2 regions of the Bradyrhizobium sp. WSM2254 genome follow, and region 1 is predicted to be linked to the other one. Evidence: riboswitches for the same ligand, from Rfam matches in the RefSeq annotation. Region 1 holds a riboswitch; the other holds the start of a gene.
What was found. Region 1 has a riboswitch for glycine ahead of A3M7_RS0113860 (D-amino acid dehydrogenase). Riboswitches for the same ligand answer to the same signal wherever they lie in the genome.
Positions count from the first base shown of each region.

Region 2: linked by a shared signal. The riboswitch ahead of gcvT (glycine cleavage system aminomethyltransferase GcvT) and the one ahead of A3M7_RS0113860 (D-amino acid dehydrogenase) in region 1 are both predicted to bind glycine.

Region 1 covers NZ_AXAB01000018.1:189,837-200,955, forward strand. The annotation lists gene A3M7_RS0113835 (aromatic ring-hydroxylating dioxygenase subunit alpha) at 1-291, opposite strand, end outside; gene A3M7_RS44080 (hypothetical protein) at 505-843, opposite strand; gene A3M7_RS0113845 (mandelate racemase/muconate lactonizing enzyme family protein) at 980-2,140, shown strand; gene A3M7_RS0113850 (Xaa-Pro peptidase family protein) at 2,177-3,355, shown strand; gene A3M7_RS0113855 (amidohydrolase family protein) at 3,475-4,914, shown strand; glycine riboswitch at 4,966-5,068, shown strand; gene A3M7_RS0113860 (D-amino acid dehydrogenase) at 5,215-6,480, shown strand; gene A3M7_RS0113865 (NAD/NADP octopine/nopaline dehydrogenase family protein) at 6,608-7,696, shown strand; gene A3M7_RS0113870 (dipicolinate synthase subunit DpsA) at 7,693-8,583, shown strand; gene A3M7_RS0113875 (dihydroorotase family protein) at 8,580-9,926, shown strand; gene A3M7_RS0113880 (resolvase) at 9,974-10,609, shown strand; gene A3M7_RS0113885 (2-hydroxymuconate tautomerase) at 10,609-10,809, shown strand; gene A3M7_RS0113890 (isochorismatase family protein) at 10,806-11,119, shown strand, end outside.
Region 2 covers NZ_KI421444.1:128,518-139,636, reverse strand. The annotation lists gene A3M7_RS0138410 (TrmJ/YjtD family RNA methyltransferase) at 1-199, opposite strand, end outside; gene A3M7_RS0138405 (NADP-dependent isocitrate dehydrogenase) at 537-1,751, shown strand; gene A3M7_RS0138400 (DUF3455 domain-containing protein) at 1,850-2,392, shown strand; gene A3M7_RS0138395 (cyclic nucleotide-gated ion channel) at 2,397-3,617, opposite strand; gene alaS (alanine--tRNA ligase) at 3,623-6,304, opposite strand; glycine riboswitch at 6,536-6,624, shown strand; gene gcvT (glycine cleavage system aminomethyltransferase GcvT) at 6,770-7,915, shown strand; gene gcvH (glycine cleavage system protein GcvH) at 7,927-8,295, shown strand; gene gcvP (aminomethyl-transferring glycine dehydrogenase) at 8,453-11,119, shown strand, end outside.

The DNA.
Region 1 (11,119 bases):
CTTGACTTTGGCTGCCCTCGGGATCGCGCCATCGCCATGTGGATTGAGGGTACATGCGCCGCTCGGATCGAAGCACAGTCCGTGGTAGGCGCACTCGACGATGTCGCCTTTGAGCTTCCCGAGGTGAAGCGGGACAAAGCGATGCGGGCACCGATCAGTAAGCGCGGCGACATCTCCGGCTTCCTTGCGGTAGAAGACAATGCTCTCGTTGGCGATGGTTCGTGACAGCAAGCTGCGTGTGATTTCACGCGACCATGCTGCGGCGTACCAAGTGTTCTGGATGAATGACATTGGCTCCTCTTTGCTCCGTTCTATCGGACGGCTGTCGGAGGAAACTCTCACCATTAGAGCCGTTTTAAAAATCAGCATTTTCAATGCAAGCTATCGGCATCTCCGATAGTTCGCCGATTGAGCGGCCCTTCACAATGCCAAGGAGGGGAGATCGAGATCCGCCAATGGGCTCTGCATCCTCGCTAACGCTGAGGCGCGTGGATCCCCGGCATCCTAGCGGCTGTCGTCGACTTCATAGACGTGTCGCTCGAACCGTTCAACCAGCGTATGCATCATCTGGCGGGCTTGGCTAAACGCCTCAGAGCCGGCTCGAGCTGCCATATCCGCCTCGTATGCTGCGCGCGTAGCAAATCTACATTCCCACCTGACGTCAGGCCCATTTCCCTCACGCAAGACAAGGATTTCGCCGGGCTCCAGGCCGAGTCCGCGCCGGATGCCGCTTGCCTGGCGGCGCTGTTGGAGCACTACCGGCGCCTGACCCTGCTTGGCGAAGTAGTTTGTTGCTTCGACGATCGTCAATTTTTCCTCCTCTGACCCGCGGGTCTTCAGCACCCGCGCAATCCGCGATGCCGCGCTACGACACTTGACCGGCCCGCATTATGATCATAAAGTGTGATCACGATAGATGATCTTGGTTTCGACCATAGCAAACTGAGCGCGAAACCCAAACGAAATAAGGCAGGCCCATTTGCCCACGATCAAATCCGTCGAAACGTTGATTGTCCAATTGCCGACGCGGCGCGAGCACAAATGGGCAGGTCTGACCGAGGTGATCGGCCGATACGTCATCGTCAAGATGACCGACAGCGACGGTCGCGTTGGTTGGGGCGAAGCGCCAGCTCTCAAGGACTGGGGTGGCGAGTTCGGTCGGTATTTCGGCGAATCCGCTTTGATCACGCGTGTCGTGATCGACACGTATCTGGCTCCCGCGATTGTCGGCGTCGAGCTCGGTAATATCGCCGAACTGCATGCACGAATGGACGCGGTCATCAGGGGCTACCCCTATTCCAAGGCTGCCGTCGAGTTCGCCGCCTATGACCTTGCCGGTCGTTGGCTCGATGTTCCCGTCAGTACCCTGCTCGGCGGCAAAGCGCGCGATCGTGTGCCCGTTACCCATTCGATCGGCTTGATCTCGATCGAAGAGGCCCGCGTTGAGGTCGCAAAGCTGGTCCAGGAGGGGGTGCGAACCATCAAGGTGAAGATCGGGGTCGATCCGGATCGCGACGTTGCGATGGTCGATGCCGTTCGCGAAGTCGCCGGCAATGCCGTCGAAATCTGCGTGGACGCCAACGAAGGCTACAAGACGCCCGGCGAGGCCGTTCAAGTCGTTCGTCGGATGGAGAAGAATCGACTGAAATATGTCGAGCAGCCCGTCATGGGCATCGAGCGCATTGCCGAGGTTGGTCGCCGCATCGACGCACCCGTCATGGCCGACGAGTCGGCCTGGAATGCGCATGATTCGATCCAGATCGTTCGGTCCGGCGGCATCCAAATCGTGTCCATCTACACGACAAAGGCTGGTGGTCTCTACAAAGCCATGGAGGTCGGGGCGGTGTGCCGGGCGGCCGGCATCATCTGTAACGTCAACGGGTCGATCGAGACCGGGATCGGGAATCTCGCCAACGTCCAACTCGCCGCAGCCTCACCCTCCGTGACCCTGTCCTGCGTCATTCCGATTTCGACGCCGGCGGAGTTCCAGCACGGTCAGGTTGCCGGCATCTACTACAAGGACGATCTGCTCGTAGAACCCATGAAGGTCGCAGATGGCGCAATCGTCGTGCCATCCGGACCGGGAATGGGTATCGAGGTCGACCAGACGAAGATCGAAAAGTACCGCGTGCGAGATTAGGCGCGCAGCAAAGAAGTTGGAAAAACAGGAGCGGTCATGCGGGCGGAAATCGTCGCGAAACAAGTCAAGTCAATGTCTCAGCATGGGCTGGATGCCATCATCTGCTCTTCGCCTGAAAATTTTTCGTATACTGCGGGGTTCGTGGTCCCCTCGCAACCACTCATCCGTCACCGCCATGCAATGACCATCGTCACTGCCGACGGCCGCTCGGCATTGTTCGGCGTCGATATGGAGGCATCGACGATCAAGCGTCGCCAGCCGGACGTGCCGACGCGCATCTGGGCGGAATTCTCAGACGATCCCATGCTTGTGCTCGCCGATCAACTCGCGGGGCTCGGACTTGCTCAGGCTCGCATTGGACTCGAAATGGACTACCTGCCGGCGGGGGATTTTGCCCGGCTGCTCGCGGCCATGCCGGCCGCAAAGTTCGAGCGTGCCGAGCCGATCCTGGCGCGACTTCGCCAAATCAAGACCTCGGAGGAGATTGCGCTTTTGCGCAAGCTTTCCCGTATTGCCGACCAGGCCATTACCGATACTCTCTCTGTGGTCGACGAGGGCAATTCCGAAATGGACATCGCCGGCCACCTGACCCGCAATGTCTATGCTCTCGGCGCCGATCACTTCAAGCTGATGATCGTGGCGACCGGCGAGCGTAGCGTCTTGCCCAACGTCGGCCCGTCGGAGCGCGTCTTGAAGCGGGGGGACGTCTGCCGTGTGGAGATATTCTCCGTCATCGACGGGTATCAGGCTGGCGTCTGCCGAACCGCGATCGTCGGCGAGGCACCGCCCATGGCCGAGAAGATCTGGGCGCATTTGGTCGAATGCAAATACGAAATCATGGAGAAAGTGAAGCCGGGCGCGAGCTGTCGCAATATCTACGATGCGTTCATTGCGAAGCTCGCCAAGCTAGATCTGCCGCCGATCTCGTTCGTGGGCCACGGTATTGGCCTGCACCTGCACGAAGATCCCTACCTTGGACTGACGCCAGTGCTGGGCAAGCCGGGCACCGACGCGCCGCTCGAGGCGAACATGGTGCTTGGTTTCGAGCCGCTTTGCTATGACACCGGCCATGGCTTCGGCATGCAGAACAAGGATATGCTGCTGGTGACCGCCAATGGGTCGGAACTGCTTTCCGACTATGCCGACACCGACCGGTTGATTCCCGTGGGTACGGCCAGGAAAAGCGGGGCCGTGCGCAGGGCCGCCGTCGCTTGACGGAGGCTCCAAGCGGGGAGGAGCTGTTCGCTTGGTTAAAGGTCGCACGAAACTGCCCGGCGTTATGGCGCGGCAGTCAGGTGGGGCGGTCGTGATGGCAGAGTATTGGGTGAAGAGGCATGCGCACGCTGATCAAGGACTTGAACTTCGCCTTCACGGTCGACAAGAACGACACGGTCGTGCGCAACGCCAGTCTCGTGGTCGAGAACGACCGCATCTCGGATATCGGTCCGGCCGATGACGTGGCCGCGCGGCAAAAAAGCGTCACTTTCGACAAGGTGATCGATGGCAAGATGCTCGGTGTCTGCCCGGGCTTCGTCGACAGCCACGTTCATCTTTCGGAGACGCTGTCGCGCGCAGTCTTCCCGGACAATCTCAACACCCGGGCCTGGGTGTTCCACTGGGCTAAGCCCTTTTACGCTCACATCACCGAAGAAGACGAATATTGGGGTGCGCTGCTGGGCATCACCGAGATGCTGCGTTGTGGCACCACATGTTTTCTCGACATGGGATCGCAATACGATCCCGGCATCGTCGTTCGCGCGATGGAAAACGTCGGCATTCGCGGCATCACCGGGCGGCACGCGGCCGACAATCCACCGCCCGAGCTCCCCCGCGGATGGACCCAGGAAATGGTGGATCATCATTTCTTCCCGAACGCCGAGGCCGCACTCAAGGTGCTCGAGGATTGTGTGGTCCGCTACAACGGCGCCCTCGACGGCCGTGCGCGTTGCTGGGTCAATATCGAAGGCAAGGAACCGTGTAGCCTCGAACTCCACGTTGGAGCGGTGAAACTGGCTGAGAGGTTGGGCGTCGGCACGACCTATCATCTCGCCACCTCGATCGAGGAGGCGAGGGTTTGCGAGAAAAAATATGGCTGCTGGCCCATCACGCGTATCGATCGGGCCGGAGGCATAGGAAAGAACCTAGTCATCGCTCACGGCGCGGCCGTTTCCGACGAAGAGGTCCGTCTGCTCGCCGAGCGTGGCGCCAGCGTCGCCTTCTGCCCGTGCTCGTCATTCAAGTTGGGGAAGGGTGCAACCGCGATCGGCAAATATCCGGAGATGGTGAAGGCCGGCGTTAAAGTCGGCCTCGGCACCGATGGCGTGTCGGCGGCCGGCAACATGAACCTGATGCGGCAAATGCTGCTCGTCGCCGGTATGTTCAAGGACGCCCGCTTGCAACCGGACATATTCACTGCACGACAAGCACTACGCGCCGCGACCATCGAAGGTGCGAAGGCGTTGATGTGGGACGACGAGATCGGTTCGCTGGAAATCGGCAAGAAGGCCGATTTCGTCCTCTTCGACCTGGACCACGTCGAATGGACGCCGTTCTACGATCCACTGCAAGCTTTGGTATTCTCTGCATCGACCGCTTCGATCGTGCAGACTTGGGTCGATGGGAAGGCGTCATATGTCGACGGCAAGGTGCAGGGGGTTGACGAGCCGCAGATTCGGCGCAAAGCCCGGCAACTGGCTGCTGCGGCGGTCGAGCGCGCTGGTCTGCATGACGAAGCGGTCGAGACGACCACGACTCTTTACGACGTCGGCAATTGACGAGCCGGCTCTAGCTGCGGAGGCGCAGGAGAGAAGAACCTATCGCGTTCAATAGGCTGCATGGGAGAGATCGGTCGCCGTCGTGACGGTGTTGGCCGGCGCCGAAGGAGCAACCCCCAGGAAACTCTCAGGCAAAAGGGACCATGCAGCTGAACGATCTGGAGAGTGGCACTTCGAGTGTCCACCGAAGGGGACCACCGTACCGGCCGAGCCGTGGCGGTTAATCTCTCAGGTACAGCGACAGATTGGGGACAAACCGCGGGCCTCGGCCCGCTCCCAACTTCGATCGCGGAGAGCGAAATGCCACATGTTGTCGTCATCGGCGCCGGTATCACCGGCGTCACCACCGCCTATGCCCTTCTCAACCGCGGCTATACCGTTACGGTGATCGAGCGTCAGCGCTACGCGGGCATGGAGACATCGTTCGCCAATGGCGGCCAACTTTCCGCAAGCAATGCGGAGGTCTGGAATAGCTGGTCGACCGTCTTCAAGGGAGTGAGGTGGATGTTGAGGCGCGATGCACCGCTCCTCATGAATCCAGCGCCGACCTGGCACAAATATTCCTGGCTTGGCGAATTCATCTTCAACATCAAGAATTATCGCGACAACACGGTTGAGACGACACGGCTCGCCATCGCCGCACGCAAGCATCTCTTCGCCATTGCCGAGCGCGAGGACATCGACTTCGACCACGAGCGTCGCGGCATCCTTCACTTCTATCGGGATAAGCAGAGTTTCCAAAACGCGCTGAAGGTCAATGCCATTCTCGTGGAGGGGGGCTTGGACCGTCGTCCAGTGACGGCCGCAGAGGTGAAGTCGATCGAGCCGACGCTGCACGGCGACTTCTTCGGAGGTTTCTATACCCCGTCGGATTCCACCGGAGACATCCACAAGTTCGTTTGCGGTCTCGCCAAGGCATGCGAGAGACGTGGCGTGCGTTTCGTCTTTGACGCCACTGTGAGGCAGATCGCTCGGGACGAAATTTTCCGCATCCAGTATGCGCGTGACGAGCCTTCAGGCGGCGCTCGTGTCGATGAGATCGATGCCGACAGTGTCGTCATATGCGCCGGTTCCGCAAGCCGCAACCTCGCGGCGATGCTCGGCGACCGGCTCAACGTTTACCCTGTCAAGGGCTATTCGATCACCGTGCACCTCGACGACGAGCGGAGTCAGAAAGCGGCGCCTTGGGTCAGCCTGCTCGATGATGGCGCCAAGGTCGTTACCAGTCGATTGGGCGCTGCGCGCTTTCGCGTCGCCGGAACGGCAGAGTTCAACGGCATGAACCGCGACATACGCCAAGATCGGATCAAGCCGCTGGTTGATTGGACGCGAGCGCTGTTCCCGTCTGTCGACACCAACCGCGTTGTGCCATGGGCCGGCTTGCGTCCGATGATGCCGAACATGATGCCGCGTGTCGGTAGGGGCAGGATGCCGGGCGTCTTCTACAACACTGGCCACGGCCACCTGGGCTGGACCCTTTCGGCCGCAACAGCGGAGACGGTTGCCGAATGCCTTGCCGGCGAATTTGGGCCCAGCATCACGGAATGGCTCCGACTGGCAACGTAGCCCGTCTGGTTTGAGTCCATGCGGCGTCAGCAATTCTCTCGCTTGACAATCGCGCTTGTGATCATAAACTGTGATCAAATATTTGCGTTGGCGGGCGCGGTTTGCGCTTCGATCTGCGGAGAAAAGAATGAAGGTTGCAGTACTCGGAGGAGGAGCGGGGGGCGCGGCCTCGGTCGCAGAATTGGTTCTCGCGGGCCACTCCGTTCATTTCTGGGCGCGTTCGGCCGAAACGCTTGAGCCGCACATCAAGCTTGGCGGCGTTGCATTCGATGGTAAGCTTGGCGAAGGAGTCGCAAAGCCTACTCTGATTACGACAGATCTCAAGTCGGCCATTTTCGGAGTGGATGTGGCGGTCGTCGTGCTGCCGACCTTCTCGCACTCGGCCATAGCCAATGCTCTCGCCGGGGCCGGCTGGCCGTGGAGCAAACCGGTCGTGCTCAACCCCGGTCACACCGGAGGAGCACTGGAATTCGCCGAGGCCTATTCCCGCACCGGGCGGGCAGTGCCTCCGGTGGTTGAGTTCTCGACCCTTACATACGTCGCGCGCAAATACCGTCCCGACGGGGTCACCATTAGTGGCCGCGCAAAACAACTGAAGGCCGCCGCTCTCAAGGGAGGAGCGGAGGCGCTGGAGGTTGCGTCGAAATTGTACCCCGGTATTACGCCGGTTCGTGACGTGATCGCCTCCGACCTCTCCAACGTGAACATGGTCCTGCATCCCCCCGGCGCGGTGCTGGGAGCCGCGTGGGTCGAGGCGACCGGCGGCAACTTCACTTTCTATGTCGACGCCATGACGCCCGGGGTCGCCCGGGTCATGCGGCAATTGGACGACGAGCGCTTGGCGGTCGCCCGGGCATTCGGGCATGAATTGCCGAATTTGATTGAAGAGATGAAGCTGCTCGGCACGGTGGAGGCTGACGTGATTGACGTCACCGATTACCGCGCCGCAATTGCGGGCGGCGAGGCCAATCGCCGTATCAAGGGACCGGATTCGCTCGAGTATCGGTATTACAAAGAGGATTTCGGTCACGGCCTGCTACCCTTCCTGGAGTTTGCACGGATCGCCGACGTCAACGTGCCCGTCGCGACGTCGCTCTATCGCCTGGCGCAGGCCGCAGTCGGAACCGACTATCGGATCGGTGGCCGGACCGCAGAAGCAATGGGCATCACCGGCATGTCCAGGGATCAGCTCATTGAGAAGGTAAGGGCCCCATGAGTTGGCAGAATATGGTCATCGCAATCGTAGCTGGCGACGCACGTGAACAGGAGATCGCTCGCTGTGCCGTGCGGGCTGGAGCCGCCGTTCGAGCCTACGGCTTTCCATGGCCTGACGGGGGCATCGAAGGTGTCTATCATGCTGCCGATGCAGCCGACGCATTGAAGGGTGCCGACATAGCGCTGTTTCCGATTCCGGGTATCAGCGCGGAGGGCGCACTCTTCGCGCCAAAGTGTCCGCAAAAGATCATTCCGACGCGCGAGATGTTGGCCGGCATGAGGCGCCCCGGCAACATCATACTCGGTTGGGCGGGCGACAATCTAAAGACCCATTGCAAAGCGCTCGGCATCGCACTGCACGAGTACGAATGGGACGTCGATCTCATGCTGCTGCGGGGGCCAGCGATCGTCGAGGGTGTATTGAAGGTGATCATTGAAAACACGCAGATCACCATCCACAAGTCCAACGTTTGCCTGGTTGGCCAAGGCACCATCGGCTCGCTTCTTACGAAGACGTTGGTTGGCCTCGGGGCTCATGTCCACGTCGCGGCGCGCAACCCGGTTCAGCGTGCAGCTGCCTATGCGACCGGTGCAGAGGCGCTGACGCTCGAACAATTGCCGGCAGTTCTGCATCGCATGGACATCGTCATTGGCAGCGTTCCAAAGCGATTGCTCGAGCGCGATCAGCTGGCTTTGCTACCCAAACACGCGCTGCTGGTCGATGTCGCGGCGCCTCCCGGAACGATCGACCGGGACGCCGCCGCCGAACTTGGACTGAAGGTTGTCTGGGCGCGCGGCATGGGCGCGCGTGCACCGATCACCGTCGGCCGCAGCCAGTGGACAGGCATCAGCCGGCGCATAGAAGCAATACTGGAGCAAGGACAATGAAGGCGGATCTGGTCATAAAGAACGCGCGAGTGGTTCGCCACGACGGAGAATTCCACGGCGGCGTCGCGGTGAAGGACGGCAAGATCGTCCTGACCGGGGCTGACGAAGTCCTTCCGGAGGCCAAGCGCACCATCGACGCCGAGGGGCGGGTGTTGATGCCGGGCTTGATCGACCCGCACTGCCATCTGGGCGTGAAGTTTCCCTTTGCCGAGGATATGCGCACCGAAACGGCGGCTGCGGCCTCCGGCGGCGTGACGACAGCGCTTCTCTATATCCGCAATCTGAAGGAGTCCTATCTGCCGTTCTACGCGGAGCGCAAAGCGATCGGCGAGGAAAACTCGGTGATCGACTTCGGCTTTCATTTCGGGATCCAGCGCGAGGAACATATCGCCGAGATTCCGGAAGTCATCGCCAAGACCGGCGTCAAATCCTTCAAATGCTATTTCGGCTACGAGCCGGACAATCCGATCGGCATCGTGCCGGCGACCGACGGCTGGGTCTATGCTGCGATGCGCATCTTGTCGAAGGTTCCCGGCGGGGTGATCAACGTTCACTGCGAGAACACCCAGATAGCATCCTGGATCAAAAAGGAGATCGCGGCCACCGGCCGTCAGGATCTCGGCGCATACACGGAATCCCGCCCGGCCTTCTGCGAGGTGGAAACCATCCGTCGCATGCTCTTCCTTGCCGAGAAGACCGGCTGCTCGCTTCATCTGGTCCACACCTCCGTCGGCATGGGTCCGATACTCGCCGCCGAGGCCCAGGCGCGTGGCGTCCGCGTGACGGTCGAGACCTGTCCTCATTACCTCACCCGCACGTGCTACGACGAAGATCTCGACATGCGTGCGAAGATATCGCCGCCGTTGCGCGACCGGAACGAACTCGAGGGTCTTTGGCACGGCGTCATGAACGGTTCGGTCTACAGCCTTGGGACCGACCACGTGCCGTTTCTGCCCAAGAAGCTGGAGGATCTTTGGACCGAATTTCCGGGTGTGGTGAGCTTTCCCTGGGAGCTGTCGCTGATGCTTCATTTCGGCGTCCATCAGCGCGGTTTGCCGTTGACCCGGCTTGTCGAGCTCAACTCTTTCAACCCTGCGCGACGCTTCGGGCTCTGGCCGCGGAAGGGCCATATCGATGTCGGCTTCGACGCGGACCTTGTGCTGGTCGATCTCGACGAGCAGCGCACGGTCAAGCACACCGGCAAGGGTACCTGCATCTACGAGGGATGGACGCTCAAGGGTTGGCCGGTGATGACCGTTGCGCGCGGTGACGTTGTCTATGAAAACGGTTCCGTCGCCGACAACCACTATGGTCGCGGTCGATGCGTGACCCTGCCGTCATGAGTGGCGCGGACTTCCACCGACTGGAGTTGGCGGGCCGAGAGTCGCTCATGCCCGCTCCAATGTCGGTGAGTGAAGCTGTCGCCGGTATCGTGGCGCGCAAGGCCACGCTCCGCCAGGAGAGATTGTCCGGAATCCACAATCCATGGGGACATGCGATCGGCTTGACCGATCCCTGGGTCTTTCTGGGTCTTTGCGAGAGCCAGGGTGTCGTTGGTGGAGCGCGCGACATCTTGGGGCCTGACATCATCCTGTGGGACAGCGAGCTATTCGCGGAAGTGCGCAGCTATGCCGACTTTCTGCGCGAAGGGCGCGAAGGTCGGTATTGGCCGGTTACGCCACTGGCGGGGGCGATTGTCTTGTTGCCCGTTGGCCAGGCTGACCCTCTGCCGAGGGCTGTCGGGCTGAACGAGATCGGAACGAATGTGCTCGAGATGCTCGATCCGTCGGAACCGATCTATGTCATCCGGCTGATGCCAGGCACTAGTCATTTCGATCGAGATCCGCAGCATTCCGCCCACCGCGCGTGCATGGAGGAGCAAGTTTTGATCAACTATGCCAACCGTCCCCTGTGGCTGCTCAGCGGTGTCGATCGGGCAAGGAACGATCTGGTTACGGGCTTCGCGGCTGTCGCGCCCACTTGGGCATCCGGCGCTCTGCCCACTCAAAAAGGAGGAGATTTCTGATGCCGTTTGTCGTCGTCGAAATGTGGGAAGGCCGCACAGTCGAACAGAAGCGCCGACTTGTAAAGGCTATCACCAAGGCAATGGTCGAGGAGGCCGCCTGCAAGCCTGATCATTTGCATGTGGTGATCCACGAAACGCCAAAAGACAGCTGGGGCCGCGCCGGCGTGCTCGGTATCGACATGGCGGAGGACAAGAAATGAGCCTGGAAGCCCTCGATTATCGCAAGTCGGCCCTGCTGGTCATCGATCTCCAGAATGCCTTCATCCACGAGAAGGGAACGCTGGGCATTTCCGGAGTGGATACAAAGCGCCTGTCCTCGATCGTCTCGCCGCTGGCAAGACTGATCAAGCGGTGCCAGGACGCCGATATTCCCGTCATCTGGACAATGCAGGAGCATTTTGCCGTCGACAGGAATCGCGCCAAGAAGAAACTGCTCGGCCATACCGCCCGGCGCAAACAGGTGTCCGCACTCGCCGGCAGCTGGGACGAGGAGATCATCGACGAGCTCAA
Region 2 (11,119 bases), on a different contig from region 1:
AGTCGGCGCCGGCCGCGGCGCGCTGGGCGGCGGTGTTGGGCCAGCCGTCGCGGGGGTTGACGATGCGCAACCGGCTCAGGGCGAAGTTGCCCATGGCGCGCGCGGCCATGCCGATGTTTTCGCCAAGCTGCGGCTCGACCAGGATCACGATGGGACCGTCGAGGGAAAGACCCGCCTTGCTCTTGTCAGTCCCCGACATCTCGTTTCGCTTTCACTCTTCGTCTCAAGGCCTTGGCAAGGCGCTCTCAGGAATTGATTCAAGCCCGTCGCCGGCCGGCGCAGCCCTGTCCGCCTGTCGTTTGCCTGTCCTGACAAAATTCTCAAGGGAAATAACGACTTGGATTCAACTTTTGAATCTCTTCTGAAGCCTCAGGCCGGCCCCGCCGGCGAGCCGCTCCCCGCCCCCCATCTGCGGAAGCTGGATGGGCTAAAAGTGCATAATCCCTTGGCTTTCGCCCGCCGCGCGGCGGTGCTAAGAGGCGGCGGATATTCCCGTCGCGCACCAATAGCGCCGTTCCCAAGAGGCTTCCCCGATCATGGCAAAAATCAAGGTATCCAATCCCGTCGTCGAACTCGATGGCGACGAGATGACCCGGATCATCTGGCAGTACATCAAGGACAAGCTGATCACCCCGTTCCTGGATGTCGAGCTGATGTATTTCGACCTGGGGATGGAGTACCGCGACCACACCAACGATCAGGTCACCATCGACGCCGCTGAAGCCATCAAGAAGGTCGGCGTCGGCGTCAAGTGCGCCACCATCACCCCGGACGAGGCCCGGGTGAAGGAGTTCAACCTCAAGCAGATGTGGAAGTCGCCGAACGGCACCATCCGCAACATCCTCGGCGGCGTGATCTTCCGCGAGCCGATCATCTGCAAGAACGTGCCGCGCCTCGTTCCCGGCTGGACCAAGCCGATCATCATCGGCCGCCACGCCTATGGCGACCAGTACCGCGCCACCGATTTCAAGTTCCCGGGCAAGGGCACCCTGTCGATGAAGTTCGTCGGCGAGGACGGCACCGTGATCGAGAAGGAAGTGTTCAAGGCGCCCGGCGCCGGCGTCGCCATGGAGATGTACAATCTCGACGATTCCATCATCGACTTCGCCCGCGCCTCGCTGAACTACGGCCTGCTGCGCAACTACCCGGTCTATCTCTCGACCAAGAACACGATTTTGAAGGTCTATGACGGCCGCTTCAAGGACATCTTCCAGGACATCTACGACCGCGAGTTCAAGAAGGAATTCGAGGCCAAGGGCCTGACCTACGAGCACCGCCTGATCGACGACATGGTGGCCTCGGCGCTGAAATGGTCCGGCGGCTATGTCTGGGCCTGCAAGAACTACGACGGCGACGTGCAGTCCGACACGGTCGCGCAGGGCTACGGCTCGCTCGGCCTGATGACCTCGGTCCTCCTCACCCCGGACGGCAAGACCGTCGAGGCCGAGGCCGCCCACGGCACGGTGACCCGCCACTACCGCGAGCACCAGAAGGGCAAGGAGACCTCGACCAACTCGATCGCGTCGATCTTCGCCTGGACCCGTGGCCTCGCCCACCGCGCCAAGCTCGACAACAACGCCGAGCTCGCCAAGTTCGCGAACACGCTGGAGAAGGTCTGCGTCGACACCGTCGAGGAAGGCTACATGACCAAGGACCTCGCGCTGCTGGTCGGCGCCGACCAGCGCTGGCTCTCGACCACCGGCTTCCTCGACAAGGTCGCCGAGAACCTGACCAAGGAGCTGGCGGCCTAAAGCCGTCCGCAATTTCGCCCGACTGGGCCAGACATCATCACGGGCCGCGTCTTTGAGCGCGGCCCGTTGTTTTTTTGAAACCCTTTGCGGAGACCACCATGTTCATCAAGCTTGCCGCCCCCGCCCTGCTGCTCGCGGTCCTGATCGGACCGGCCGGGGCTGCGGAGCCCGAACCGGCCGAGGCCCAACGCGGACAACTCAAGCTTTACACTTTGCCGGCGGCGATCCTGGCCCTCGGCGAGACCGTCGTGCTCAGCGTCCACGCCGAGGGCGCGCAGGTCTACGAGTGCAAGGCCGGCGCCGAGGGCAAGCTCGCCTGGGCCTTCCGCGAGCCGGTCGCGACGCTTCTCGCCGAGGGCAAGACGGTCGGCCGGCACTATGCCGGGCCGAACTGGGAGCTCGCCGACGGCAGCGCGGTCGCCGGCAAGGCCATCGGCAACGCGCCGGGCGCCACCGCCGCCGATATCCCCTGGCTGAAGCTGGACGTCGCCTCGCGCCGCGGCAGCGGCGTCCTGACGCCGGTCACCACCGTCCAGCGCATCAACACCCATGGCGGCAAGCTCGACGGTGCATGCGACAAGGCCGGCGAGTTCAAGAGCGCGCCTTACTCGGCCGACTACGTTTTCCTGAAGAAAGGCTGACCGCTCAGCGGCCCTCCTTCTCCGCCTGCGCCAGTTCGGCCGCGGCGAGATCGCCGGTCTCCTCCAGCCGCGCTTTCGCAGTCTGGTGGACATGCTCGGCCAGCGTCGGCATGCGCGCGATCAGGGCGTGAAAATCCTGGGCGTCGAGCACCAGCAGCCGGGTCTTGCGCGTCGCCGTTACCGTGCCGCTGCGTTTTGTCTTATGCAGCAGCGCGATCTCGCCGAAGAAGGTGCCGTCGGTGAGCCGAACCTGCTGGCTCGGCAGCGCGATCTCGACCTCGCCCGCGGTGATGAAATACATCGACGAGGCCGCATCGCCCCGCCGCACCAGGATCTCGCCCTGCTCGATGGTGCGCGCGCGCAACAGGCGCATGATGTCGGCGATCTCGGCCGCGGACAGATGCGAGAACAGCGGCACCCGCGCCAGCATGCCCCAAGTGACGACGAAATCGCGCCGCTTCACCTCTTCGGCGAACGCCGAGGAGATGATCGCGACCGGCAGAGCGATCATCGCGAAGCCGCTGATGATGGCGAAGGTGGAGATGAACTTGCCGAGCGGCGTCACCGGCACGACGTCGCCGTAGCCGACGGTGCCCAGCGTCACGATCGCCCACCACATCGCCTGCGGAATGGTGCCGAGCTTGTCCGGCTGCACGTCGCGCTCGACGACATAGAGCAGCGAGGCAAAGGTCAGCACCGCGCCGATCAGGATGACGATGCAGCCGATCAGCGCGCGCCGCTCGGCATGGACGGCGGCGAGCAGCGAACGCATCGCCGGCGAATAGCGGATCAGCTTGAAGAACGGCAGCACGCCGAGCCCGGCCAGCGTCGCGTGCCGGCCGGTGGCGAGCACCACCGCGGCCGGCAGGAACGCCATGAGGTCGATGATGCCGAGCGCCGAGAAGACATAGCCCAGCCGGTCGGACAGCGCCGAGCCCCTGCGCTGGGTGTGCCCCGCCACCGTCCACAGCCGCGCCAGATATTCGAGCGCGAACACGATGACGGCGAGGATGGCGATCGCGCTGAACAGCGTGTCGAACCGCGCGTCGAGCTCCGGCACCGAGGCGAGGATCATCGCGGCCACATTGAGCACGATGACGCCGATGATCAGCTGGATGAAGCGCGACCCGACCGAATAGGCCAGCGGATCGTGCTCCAGCAGTTCGTAGAGGCGATCCCTCAAATCGGGATCGCCAAGCCCACGTCCGCGCGGAACGGGGGGCATGATGTTTACGCGCCTGCCATCGCTTTTTCGATCGCCGCGAGCGCCTCGGTCGCCCTAGCGCCATCGGGGCCGCCGGCCTGCGCCATGTCGGGCCGGCCGCCGCCGCCCTTGCCGCCGAGCGCTTCGGAGGCGACGCGGACGAGGTTCACGGCGTTGAAGCGCGCGGTGAGATCGGCGGTGACGCCGACCACGATGCCGGCCTTGCCGTCCTCGGTGACGCCGACGATGGCGACCACGCCGGAGCCGATCTGCTTCTTGCCGTCGTCGGCGAGGCTCTTGAGATCCTTCATCTCGATGCCTTCGACCGCACGCGCCATCAGCTTGACGTCGCCGACCTCGCGCACGCCCGAGGCTGCGCCGTTGCCGCCGGCAGACGCGCCGCCGCCCATCGCGAGCTTCTTGCGGGCGTCGGAGAGCTCGCGCTCGAGCTTCTTGCGCTCCTCCATCAGGGCGGTGATGCGCGCCGGGACGTCGTCGATCGAGGTGCGCAGCTCGTTCGCCGCGGTCTTCGCCAGCGCCATGGTGTCGTTGGCATGCCTGCGCGCATAATTGCCGGTGAGCGCCTCGATGCGGCGCACGCCGGAGGCGACCGCGCTCTCGCCGGTCAGCGTGATCAGGCCGATGTCGCCGGTGCGCTTCACATGGGTGCCGCCGCAGAGCTCGACCGACCAGCCGAGCGCATTGGCGCCGCGCTCGCGCGCGGTCCGGCCCATCGAGACCACGCGGACTTCGTCGCCATATTTCTCGCCAAACAGGGCGCGCGCCCCCGCTTCGCGGGCTTCATCGACGCCCATGACGCGGGTCGTGACCTCGTCGTTCTCCAGCACCACGTCGTTGGCGATGTCCTCGACGCGGGCCAGTTCCTCCGCCGTGATCGGCTTCGGATGCACGAAGTCGAAACGCAGACGATCCGGCGCGACCATCGAGCCGCGCTGGGCGATGTGATCGCCGAGCACCTGGCGCAGCGCCTCGTGGATGAGGTGCGTCGCTGAGTGATGCGCTCGGATCGACGAGCGACGCGAATGATCGACCTCGAGCTGCAGCGCGGTGCCGAGCTTGATTTCGCCGCTCTCCACCGTGCCGATATGGACGAAGAGATCGCCGAGCTTCTTCTGCGTGTCGGTGACGCGGAACCTGATACCGCCCTCCCCGAGCAGCACGCCGGTGTCACCGACCTGGCCGCCGGACTCCGCGTAGAACGGCGTCTGGTTCAGCACCAGCGCGCCGGTCTCGCCGGCCTTGAGGCTCGTGGCTTCCTGGCCGTCCTTCACCAGCGCGGACACCACGCCTTCGGCGGTCTCGGTCTCGTAGCCCAGGAATTCGGTGGCCCCGAGCTTTTCGCGCAGCGGGAACCAGATCGCCTCGGAGGCCGCCTCGCCCGAGCCCTTCCAGGACTCGCGCGCCTTGGCCTTCTGGCGCTCCATCGCGTCGGTAAACGAAGCTTGATCCACGCCGATGCCGCGCGACTTCAGCGCGTCCTGCGTCAGGTCCAGCGGGAAGCCGTAGGTGTCGTACAGCGTGAAGGCGACGTCGCCGTCGAACATGTCGCCCTTCTTCAACGAAGCGCTCTTCTCGTCGAGGATGGCAAGGCCCCGCACCAGCGTCTTGCGGAAGCGGGTCTCTTCCAGCCGCAGCGTTTCCTCGATCAGATTTTCCGCGCGCATCAGCTCCGGATAGGCCTGGCCCATCTCGCGGACCAGCGCCCAGACCAGGCGGTGCATCAGCGGCTCTTTCGCGCCGAGAAGCTGCGCATGGCGCATCGCGCGGCGCATGATCCGGCGCAGCACATAGCCGCGGCCTTCATTGGAGGGCAGCACGCCGTCGGAGACGAGGAAGGCCGAGGAGCGTAAGTGGTCGGCGATGACGCGGAACGAGGCGACAGTCTGCTCGTTCGGCCCGCTGCCGAGCGCGGAGGCGGTCGCGTCGATCAGGTGGCGGAACAGATCGGTCTCGAACACGCTGTCCACGCCCTGCATGATGCAGGCCATGCGCTCCAGGCCCATGCCGGTGTCGATCGAGGGACGCGGCAGATCCACGCGCTCCTCCTTCGTCACCTGCTCGTATTGCATGAACACCAGATTCCAGAATTCGAGGAAGCGGTCGCCGTCCTCCTCAGGAGAACCGGGAGGGCCACCCCAGATATGGTCACCGCGATCGATAAAAATCTCCGAGCACGGGCCGCACGGCCCGGTGTCGCCCATCGCCCAGAAATTGTCCGAGGTCGGGATGCGGATGATGCGGTCGTCGGAGAAGCCGGCGATCTTCTTCCAGAGCCCATGCGCCTCGTCGTCGGTGTGGTAGACCGTGACGAGCAGCTTGTCCTTCTTCAGCCCAAAGTCCTTGGTGATGAGCGTCCAGGCCAGCTCGATCGCGCGCTCCTTGAAATAGTCGCCGAACGAGAAGTTGCCGAGCATCTCGAAGAAGGTGAGATGGCGCGCGGTGTAGCCGACATTGTCGAGGTCGTTGTGCTTGCCGCCGGCGCGCACGCATTTCTGCGAGGTGGTGGCGCGCTGATAGGGCCGCTTCTCGACGCCGGTGAAGACGTTCTTGAACTGCACCATGCCGGCATTGGTGAACATCAACGTCGGATCGTTGCGCGGCACCAATGGCGAGGACGGCACGATCTCGTGGCCGTTCTCGGCAAAGAAGTTCAGAAAGGTCGACCTGATCTCGTTGACGCCGCTCATGTTCATCCAATCGGGTGTGTTCGGACCCGCGACCGCCGTCCAAACCGGAAATTAAGGCTGATATCTGCGGGCCAAAGCGCTTTTAGACAAGGCCAGCTTCGCTGTCCAGAAACTGTGCAGAGAGATCAGAGGGTTGCCGCAGGCGCGCAATCCCGTTGCAATCCCGTTGAAAGGCGCAATCCCCGCGTTGACAGGCTTGGCTGCCCTGTGGTCTCTACCCATCTGTATCGTACGGCCACGTCGGGAGAGACCGGCTTTGGTGCCGGCGCCGAAGGAGCAACCGCCCCGGAAACTCTCAGGCAAAAGGACCGCGTGGCTTTGACAGCATCTGGAAAGAGGCGCCGACGGGCTTGAGGCCCGGACTGCGTCCGCCGACGGGATAATACTCTCAGGCACAGCGACAGATGGGGCTTCGACTGGTTGGCTCGGGGAATCGTCCCCGGGGAACCGCCGAGGGCCCCTGTGATGCTTGCACCCGACCAAGACTCCCTAAAACGTACGCCCCTCCACGACCTTCATGTGTCCCTCGGCGGCAAGATGGTGCCGTTCGCGGGCTATGACATGCCCGTGCAGTACCCCGCGGGCGTGCTGAAGGAACATCTCCATACCCGCAGCTCCGCCGGCCTGTTCGACGTCTCCCACATGGGCCAGATCCGCTTGCTGCCGAAGTCCGGCAAGGTCGAGGACGCCGCCCGCGCGCTGGAACGGCTGGTGCCGCAGGACATCGTCGCGATTGCGCCGGGCCGGCAGCGCTACGCCCAGTTCACCAATGAAGATGGCGGCATTCTCGACGACCTGATGGTCGCCAATTTCGGCGATCACCTGTTCCTGGTCGTCAACGCCGCCTGCAAGGCCGAGGACGAGGCGCATCTGCGCGCGCATCTGTCCGACGACTGCGTCATCGATTCGCTGGCCGACCGCGCCCTGATCGCGCTCCAGGGCCCGAAGGCCGAATCCGCGCTGGCGAAATTCTGTGCAGAGGCGCCGTCCGTGAAGTTCATGGACGCCGGCCCGCACAAGGTCGCCGGCCTCGACTGCTTCGTCTCGCGCTCCGGCTACACCGGCGAGGACGGGTTCGAGATTTCGGTTCCGGCCGCGGACGCCGAGCGTCTGGCAAAAAGTCTGCTGGAAAACCCTGACGTGCTGCCGATCGGCCTCGGCGCCCGCGACAGCCTGCGGCTGGAGGCCGGGCTCTGCCTCTACGGCCACGACATCGACACCGCCACCACGCCGGTCGAGGCCGCGCTGGAATGGTCGGTGCAGAAAAGCCGCCGCAGCGGCGGCGCCCGCGCCGGTGGTTTCCCCGGCGCCGAGAAGATCCTCGCCCATTTCGATCAGGGTGCCGGCCGCCGCCGCGTCGGCCTGCGCGCGGAAGGCCGCGCGCCGGTGCGCGAGGGCGCGCTGCTGTTTGCGGATGCGACATCCGCCGCGCCGATCGGAACGGTCACATCGGGCGGCTTCGGCCCGAGCCTGAACGCGCCGGTCGCGATGGGCTACGTGCCCACCGCACTGGGCGCGCTCGGCACCAGCCTCTTCGCCGAGGTGCGCGGCCAGCGACTGCCGCTCACGGTCGCCGCCATGCCCTTCGTGAAAAACACCTACAAACGCTGAGGACTTCAGAAATGACCACGACGCTGTACACCTCCGATCATGAATGGCTCGCCATCGAGGGCGACGTCGCCACCGTCGGCATCACCGACTACGCGCAGCAGCAGCTCGGCGACGTCGTGTTCGTCGAACTGCCCAAGCTTGGCCGCGTGCTGAAGAAGGCGGAAGCCGCCGCCGTGGTGGAATCGGTGAAGGCCGCCTCCGACGTCTACGCGCCTGTTACGGGCGAAGTGCTCGAGACCAACGCCGCGCTCGCCGCCGAGCCGGCGCTGGTGAACACCGATGCGCAAGGCGCCGCCTGGTTCTTCAAGATCAAGATTGCCGACAAGAGCGAACTCGGCGGCCTCATGGATGAAGCCGCCTACAAGGCCCACACGGCGTGAGGATATGACCCGAGCCGTTTCAACATACTCACTGTCATGCCCCGCGAAGGCGGGGCATCCAGTAAACGCAGCCGGTTCGGCCAGAACCGAGAGGCCGCGGCGTACTGGATCGCCCGCCTTCGCGGGCGATGACAGCAACTCCTAGCGAGGACCCATGATGACCGCGCACCGCAAATCCAACGGCGACACCGCCAATTTCGCTCGCCGCCACATCGGCCCGTCGGCGCGCGACGTCGCCGCGATGCTGGAGGCCGTCAACGCCAAGAGCGTCGACGCGCTGATGGCGGAAACGCTGCCGGCCTCGATCCGGCAGGCCGCCCCGCTCGATCTCGGCAAGCCGCTCAGCGAGACCGAGGCGATCGCGCATATGGGCGAGCTCGCTGCCCAAAACCAGGTCTTCACCTCGCTGATCGGCCAGGGCTATTCGGGCACGATCCTGCCCGCGGTGATCCAGCGCAACATCCTGGAAAATCCGGCCTGGTACACCGCCTACACGCCGTACCAGCCGGAGATCAGCCAGGGCCGGCTGGAGGCGCTGTTCAACTTCCAGACCATGATCTGCGACCTCACCGGGCTCGACGTCGCCAACGCCTCGCTGCTCGACGAGGCGACCGCGGCAGCCGAAGCGATGGCGCTGGCGGAGCGGCACTCGCGGGTCGAAGCGAAGGCCTTCTTCGTCGACAAGGACGTGCATCCGCAGACGTTAGCTGTGATGCGCACCCGCGCCGAGCCGCTCGGCTGGAAGCTGATCGTCGGCGATCCTCTCACCGAACTCGACAGCGCCGACGTGCTCGGCGCGCTGCTGCAATATCCCGGCAGTTCGGGCGCAGTGCGCGATCTCAGGCCCGCAATCGCGACGCTGAAGGCCAAGGGCGCCCTCGCGATCGTTGCCGCCGACCTGCTGGCCCTGACGCTGCTCGCCTCGCCCGGCGAGCTCGGGGCCGACATCGCGATCGGCTCGGCGCAGCGCTTCGGCGTGCCGATGGGCTATGGCGGGCCGCACGCGGCCTACATGGCGGTGCGCGATGCGCTGAAGCGCTCGCTGCCCGGCCGCATCGTCGGCCTCTCCGTGGATTCGCGCGGGATGCCGGCCTACCGCCTCGCGCTCCAGACCCGCGAGCAGCACATCCGCCGCGAGAAGGCGACCTCCAACATCTGCACCGCGCAGGTGCTGCTCGCCGTGATCGCCGCGATGTATGCGGTCTATCACGGCCCCGAAGGCCTTGCGCAGATCGCGCGCCAGGTGCATCGCCGCGCTGCCGTGCTCGCCAGCGGGCTGCGCAAGATCGGCTTTGCGCCTGCTAGCGAAAACTTCTTCGACACGCTCAGCGTCGATGCCGGCGCCAAGCGCGCCGAGATCGTCGCGCGCGCGGCTGCCGAGAAGATCAATCTCGGCGTCGGTGATGCGGCTTTGCGCATCGCGCTCGACGAGACCACCACGCCCGCGACCGTCGAGGCGGTCTGGCGCGCCTTCGGCGGCCAGCTTGCTTACGCCGAGATCGACGCCACCACGCACGAGGCGCTGCCGGAGGCGCTGAAGCGCACGACCGCGTTCCTCATCCATCCGGTGTTCCACGCGCATCGCTCGGAGACCGAGATGCTGCGCTACATGCGCAAGCTCAGCGACCGCGACCTCGCGCTCGACCGCGCGATGATCCCGCTCGGCTCCTGCACCATGAAGCTGAACGCGACCACCGAGATGATGCCGCTGACCTGGCCGGAATTCGGCTCCCTGCACCCGTTCGCCCCGCGCGAGCAGGCCAAGGGCTATCACGCGCTGTTCGCGCGGCTGGAAAAGTGGCTGTGCGACATTACCGGCTATGATGCGATCTCGCTGCAGCCGAATTCCGGCGCGCAGGGCGAATATGCCGGGCTTCTGGCGATCCGCGCCTATCACGCCGCGCGCGGAGAGACGCATCGCAAGATCTGCCTGATCCCCTCCTCCGCCCACGGCACTAACCCGGCCTCGGCCGCGATGGTCGGCATGGACGTGGTGGTGGTCGCTTGCGAGAAGAACGGCGACGTCGACGTCAATGATCTCCGCGCCAAGGCCGACAAGCATGCGAATGACCTCGCCGCGGTGATGATCACCTATCCCTCGACCCACGGCGTGTTCGAGGAGCACATAAGCGAGATCTGCGACATCGTGCACGGCCATGGCGGCCAGGTGTATCTCGACGGCGCCAACCTCAACGCGCAGGTCGGTCTGTCACGGCCCGGCGATTACGGCGCCGACGTCAGCCATCTCAACCTGCACAAGACCTTCTGCATTCCGCATGGCGGCGGCGGCCCGGGCATGGGCCCGATCGGCGTCAAGGCGCATCTTGCGCCGTTCCTGCCGGGCCACCCCGCGACGAATGGGGATGCGCCGGTCGGCCCGGTCTCGGCCGCACCGTTCGGCTCGGCCTCGATCCTGACCATCTCCTACATCTATATCCTGATGATGGGCGGCGAAGGGCTGAAGCGCGCCACCGAGATCGCGATCCTCAACGCCAACTACATTGCAGCAAGGCTCGATGCGCATTTCCCGGTGCTCTACAAGAACGCGAAGGGCCGCGTCGCGCATGAGTGCATCGTCGATCCCCGTGCGCTGAAGACGACCAGCGGCGTCACCGTGGACGACATCGCCAAGCGCCTGATCGATTACGGCTTCCACGCTCCGACCATGAGCTTCCCGGTGCCGGGCACGCTGATGATCGAGCCGACCGAATCGGAATCGAAGGCGGAGCTGGATCGCTTCTGCGAGGCGATGATCGCGATCCGGAAGGAAATCGCCGAGGTCGAGGCCGGCCGCTTCAAGATCGAGGCGTCGCCTTTGCGCCAA